DNA from 2 places in the Viridibacillus sp. FSL H8-0110 genome. Region 2 is predicted to be linked to the other one. Evidence: riboswitches for the same ligand, from Rfam matches in the RefSeq annotation. Region 2 holds a riboswitch; the other holds the start of a gene.
What was found. A riboswitch is a leader RNA that binds a small molecule or an ion and turns the genes downstream of it on or off. The one in region 2 is predicted to bind S-adenosylmethionine.
Positions count from the first base shown of each region.

Region 1: linked by a shared signal. The riboswitch ahead of metK (methionine adenosyltransferase) and the one ahead of MHH98_RS14430 (methionine biosynthesis PLP-dependent protein) in region 2 are both predicted to bind S-adenosylmethionine.

Region 1 covers NZ_JBBOPJ010000001.1:885,111-888,327, reverse strand. The annotation lists gene MHH98_RS04480 (alpha/beta hydrolase) at 1-48, opposite strand, end outside; gene MHH98_RS04475 (gamma carbonic anhydrase) at 170-682, shown strand; gene metK (methionine adenosyltransferase) at 855-2,051, opposite strand; SAM riboswitch class I at 2,315-2,433, opposite strand; gene pckA (phosphoenolpyruvate carboxykinase (ATP)) at 2,636-3,217, shown strand, end outside.
Region 2 covers NZ_JBBOPJ010000001.1:2,883,962-2,887,178, reverse strand. The annotation lists gene MHH98_RS14435 (aminotransferase class I/II-fold pyridoxal phosphate-dependent enzyme) at 1-421, opposite strand, end outside; gene MHH98_RS14430 (methionine biosynthesis PLP-dependent protein) at 417-1,547, opposite strand; SAM riboswitch class I at 1,619-1,722, opposite strand; gene MHH98_RS14425 (tetratricopeptide repeat protein) at 1,895-2,824, shown strand; gene MHH98_RS14420 (methyl-accepting chemotaxis protein) at 3,044-3,217, opposite strand, start outside.

The sequences.
Region 1 (3,217 bases), 2.0 Mb from region 2:
AATTACAGCGACAGCTCTTGCTTGGCCATCCGTTTCCCATTTCCACATTACTATCTCACCTCATAAATTCCTACGTATATATTAACGTATTCTGACGATTTCAGTTCCATTCATAGCTTCCTTTTGTTACGATAATAATACATAATAACTTGAAATGAGGCGTTTTTCGATGATTTATCCATTTAGAGACAAAAAACCATCTATTGACCCATCCGTTTTTATCGGTGATAACGTAATTATCACTGGCGATGTTACTATTGGACCTGATTCATCTATTTTTTACAATACAGTTATTCGCGGAGATGTTTCACCTACGATTATCGGACGCAAAGTAAATATCCAAGATTTATGTTGTTTACATCAAAGTCCTGCATATCCACTTATTTTAGAAGACGATGTGACAATTGGACATCAAGTAACATTACATAGCTGTACTATAAAAAGAGGCGCTCTTGTAGGAATGGCTTCAATTATCCTAGATGGTGCTGAGATTGGCGAAGGTGCATTTATAGGTGCCGGTAGTCTCGTTTCGCAAGGTAAGAAAATTCCTCCAAACACATTAGCATTTGGACGCCCTGCAAAAGTTATTAGAGAGTTAACAGAGGAAGATAAAAAAGATATGGACCGTATTGTCAACGAGTATTACGAAAAAGGACAATATTATAAATCACTTCAAAAATAATTCAATCAAGATGCCTGAGTATCGTTTTTCAAACGAATTCTCAGGTTTTTTTAATCTCTTGCTATGAGTTTCTTCTATAATATAATAAAAAACATCCCGAACTACAATTGATTACTTAATAATCAACATGTAACTCGGGATATTTTATGTTATTGTAATTTTTCAGATTGAATTAAAGTCCAGCTTTTTCTTTTAAAACGGCAGCTTTATCTGTAGCTTCCCAAGGAACATTCAAATCTGTACGGCCGAAGTGACCATAAGCAGCTGTTTGTTTGTAGATAGGGCGACGTAAATCAAGCATTTTAATGATTCCAGCTGGGCGTAAATCAAATAATTCACGAACCCATTCAACTAAATTTGTTTCTTTTACTTTACCAGTACCGAAAGTATCGATTGCAATTGAAACCGGTTGTGCAACACCAATTGCATAAGCCAGTTGTACTTCACAACGCTCAGCAAGTTCAGCTGCTACGATATTTTTTGCAACATAACGCGCTGCATAAGCTGCAGAACGGTCAACCTTAGTCGCATCCTTACCAGAGAAAGCACCGCCACCATGACGAGCATATCCACCATAAGTATCTACGATAATTTTGCGTCCCGTTAAGCCTGCATCACCTTTTGGTCCACCTATTACAAAACGACCTGTTGGGTTGATGAAGTATTTTGTTTTCTCGTCTAGTAATTCAGTAGGTACAACTGGAGCAATTACACGTGCTTGTAAATCCTCTTTAATTTGCTCTAACGTTACTTCTGGATCATGTTGAGTTGAAATAACAATTGTATCCACACGAACTGGATGATTATTTTCATCATATTCGATTGTTACTTGTGTTTTACCATCTGGACGTAAATAAGGTAACTCGTTTGTTTTACGAACTTCAGTTAAACGTCTTGCTAATTTATGTGCCAAGCTAATAGGTAGAGGCATTAACTCAGGTGTCTCGTTACATGCATATCCAAACATTAAACCTTGGTCACCTGCACCAATTGCTTCAATATCTTCATCTGTCATTGAACCTTCGCGTGCTTCAAGTGCTTGGTCAACGCCCAATGCGATATCAGCTGATTGCTCACCGATTGCTGTTAAAACAGCTACGTTTTCGCCATCAAAGCCATATTTACCACGTGTATAACCGATTTCCATTACCGTTTCACGAACGATTTTAGGAATATCAACATAAGTTGATGTTGTAATTTCTCCTGCTACTAATACAAGACCAGTTGTAACTGTAGTTTCACACGCTACACGTGCATTCGGGTCTTTTGAAACGATTTCATCTAAAATGGCATCCGAAATTTGATCACAAATTTTATCTGGATGTCCTTCTGTTACACTCTCAGATGTAAACAGTCGACGGTTTGTCATTTGGTTTCCTCCTATTATCTGCGAGATTGCCTCGGAAATGATACGGTACTCATTACCCATGTTAGTTCTTTCCAGTAGGATTGAACGCCAAGCCGTTGCTGCCTTTAACACGAGGATTCTAGAAAGTGCCACTATATATAAATAGAACCGCATAAATTACACATACTTATAAAAAATTTAGGAATTGGTCTATTTTAAATAAAAAAACCCTTCCCCCCATTATTACTAATGAGTGGAAGGGAATAATTCATAAGCACCTTTCACTCTTATCGTTCAAGGATCAAATCCTTGCATCAGATTGAGCACCAGCGCATCACATAAAATCACAATGCAGGTTGCCGGGTTTCATAGGGCCTGACCCTCCACCAGCTCGGGATAAGAGTATCCGTTCAATTTCTCATATTAGAACATTATACCTTAGTTGTCAACACCTTTTTTATTTCTAAAAAAAAGTACAACTTTCATGAAAATTAAATGGTAATTAGTATAGATTATTTAACTAAATGTGTTATACTAATTTCCGAAATGAATTATAAATCCCCTCTAATACGAGGAATAATATAAAAAGGATGGTACGTAAAACGATGAATTCAGTAGAAATTACGAATGAACTGAAGGAATTATTGAAAGGTGATAATATTCTGGAACAACTTTCAGTACCACAATTAACAGAAAAAGCTACTTCACGCGGTGAGGCAATCCTAACTGTTGATGGTGCTGTAAGGGCAGTCACAGGAAAATATACAGGTCGTTCTCCTAAAGATAAATATATGGTTGAAGAAGATAGTTCGAAAGACAAAATTGATTGGGGTAAAGTAAACAGACCAATTTCGTCAGATATCTTCGACTCATTATACACTAAAGTAGTAAACTACTTAAAAGAAAAAGAAGAATTGTTTGTATTTAAAGGTTTTGCAGGTGCAGACCCATCATCTCGTTTAGCTATTCGTGTAGTAAATGAATACGCTTGGCATAACTTATTTGCACACCAATTATTCATTCGTCCTACTGAAGAGGAGTTAGAAACTCATGAAGCTGACTTCACAATCGTTTCTGCTCCAACTTTCAAAGCGGATCCAGCAGTAGACGGTACTGACTCAGAAACTTTCATTATCGTTTCGCTTGAAAAACGTATCATCCTAATTGGTGGAACTGAATACGCAGGA
Region 2 (3,217 bases):
CCTTTGTATTTGGACGTATAGCCGCTTCTACTGATGTTAAATCAGAGAAGTCAGCAAATGTATGCTCAACGCCAAATTTCGTTAACACTTGTGTCACAAAACGGTATGTTCCACCGTACACTTCAGATGTCACAACAATATGGTCGCCAGCTTCTAATATCATAAATGCAGACGCGATGGCCGCAATACCGGAAGAGAATGCAAATCCGCGTGCCCCTCCTTCAAGTTCAGCAATCGTTTTCTCTAATGCATCACGAGTTGGATTACCAGAGCGACTATAATCATATGGACCAAACGAATCGAAATGCTCTTGATCAAAAGTAGATGATAAATATATTGGAACATTAACTGCACCTGTTTTTTGCTCGTAATCACCGCGAGTAGAAGCAGTGATTAAACTTGTTTCAATGTTTTCATTAATTGAACTCATATGATGACACCTCTTTTTCTAAGATAGAAAAAACTTGTTGTAAATCCGCGATTAAATCTTCTGCTTCCTCAATACCAACTGAGAAACGAAGTAAGGAGTCATCAACACCGCGAGCAATTCGTTCTGCTTCAGGAATATCCGCATGTGTTTGTGTAGTAGGATATGTGATAAAGCTTTCAACACCACCCAGGCTTTCAGCGAAGACGATTAACTTCAAGTTTTCTAAAAACTTACCAACCCATTCACCTTTTTGTAAACGGAAGGAAATCATTCCACCTTTACCAGCAAACAGAACGTCTTTTACTAAAGGTTCTTGTTCTAAATAAGCCGCGATGTGCTTAGCATTTTCAGTATGTTGTTTCATGCGAAGGTGTAATGTTTTTAATCCACGTAGCAGTAACCATGAGTCAATTGGAGCAAGCGTTGCACCTGCAGCATTATGGTTTGTGAATAGTTTTTCGCTAAGCTCTTTACCCTTACTTACAACAAGACCCGCTAGAACATCATTATGACCACCGATGTATTTAGTTGCACTATGTATAACAATATCCGCACCTAGCTCGATTGGGCGTTGATAGTAAGGTGTTAAGAAAGTATTATCAACAATTAATAATAAACTATGCTTTCTTGCAAGCTTAGCATAAAGTTCAATATCAAACTCCTGCATTAATGGATTGGTTGGTGTTTCAATGAAAATAGCACGTGTATTTTCATTTATTAAACCTTCAACCTCTGATACAGAAGAGAATTTTGCATAATGAGATTTGATTGCATATTGTTCTTGGTATTGACCGAGTAAACGGTATGTACCACCGTAGATATCCTCAGGTAAAATAATTTCGTCACCCGATTTAAATAGGGATAGAACTAATTGAACAGCTGCCATCCCGCTACTACAGGCGAAGCCAGCGTCTCCAGATTCTAATTTAGCAAAACCTTCTTCTAAAACGGTACGTGTTGGATTTTTTGTACGTGTATAGTCATAACCAGTTGATTGGCCAAGCCCATCATGAGTATAGGCGGTAGAAAGATAGATTGGTGTGTTCACAGCACCTGTTTTGGAATCGGTATGATTTCCCAGCTGAACTAATTGTGTCGCAATGTTTTTGTTTGTCATCATGTCATCATCCTTTATAAAAAAGTAAAAGGCCCTCTAAGGAAGAGGGCCTTCAAAATATGAAGTCAATCTCCTTATCTACAAGACTACGTCTACTGGAATTAGCACCTTGCCGCATTTAGGGTGGTTGCTGAGATATCGACGGGCCAAGTCCCTCCATCTCTCTTGATAAGTAAATATATTCAATTGTTTGAAAGTTAATAATAATGAAATTTTACCATGTGAATATGATAATATCAACCTTATTATGAAGCAAATCTAATTTGAAAAGTTTATAAATTTCTATAAGTGGTACAATTTTTATATGAATATGCTATTATTGCATAGTTGAATTGGAAGGTGACAAGATGAATTTAAATGACATAGCTGTTAATCAGTTATTACTAGAATTTAAATTTGAAGAAGCTCAAATGATGCTAGAGCAAGCAGTAATGGAAAAGAGAGATATACAATCGCTCCATAACTTAGCATGTTTTTATATAAGAGACACAGAAGAATATTATAAAACTTTACCCCTTTTAGCTGAAGCAATTGAAAAACAGCCAAAGCATTATTTTCCTTTTGCTTTACTAGGTGAAATTTATTTGCGAATGGAAAAATACATTTCAGCCATCAGGATTTTAGAATATGCATTAAAAATGAAAGATACTGAAGTAGTCCATGCGAACTTAGCAGCAGCATATTTTAATATGAACAATTTTGAAAAGGCAGCAGAACATTATAAAAAGTCCGCAACTGATGGCGATTTTTTGAAATATGCGGAAATGGTTTCATACTTACAGTTAGATGATCACGATTCTGTACTTAAAACACTGAGAAAAGTTAATGAAAATGATGAAAATTATATGGGTGGAGTAAACGTGGCTGAACTTTTTGCTCAAATCAACTATTTTGATGAAGCAATCCCGTTATTTGAAATGGGATGGAGAGAAATAGTTAGATCATATGAATGGGTAGAACATTATGTCTACTCACTCATTCAATTAGGTAGAGTAGAAGAAACCGCAGATATTATAGACCAGATGAAGACAGAAACGACTGATGAAATTGTAGAAAGCAAAGTAAGGGCGATGGATGGAGAATTCATAGAGGGGAATATTGAAGAAACCATTATGGACTTGCAACATACAAATGAAAAATATAATACACTGATTGGTCGTATTTTGAATGGCTACCGTCCTAAAATTTTCTTCGAGCCATATTATGTTTCTCAATGTTATCTTTACGGATGCAAAGTACATGGTAATAAAACGTATGATGAATATGTAAATATGTAAGTGGCCGAGAGAAATGATAATATCTCTGGCCATTTTTGTTTATATAGAGCCTATAACTGAAGTGTATTCATTAATATTACTATAAAAGGTTGTCTTGAAAAGGTGTAGGGTAGGAGGGATATAGTATGAACTTAGTAAATTTTTATAAAGCGAAATCAATAGTGGGAAATAAAAAAACTTGCAATCTCATTAGAGTTTGCAAGTCATTTAGTGGAAAAGTTATACTTTGAATTCCCCAACCACTTTTCGTAACTCATCTGCCTGATGAGATAGTTCAATCGCTGATGCTGTAATTTCTTGCATTGAAGCAGAGCCTTCTTCTGCAGAAGCTGCTGAACGCTCTGTACTCATAGCTGTATTTTCAGCAATTTGATTTACTTCTATAAAGGATAC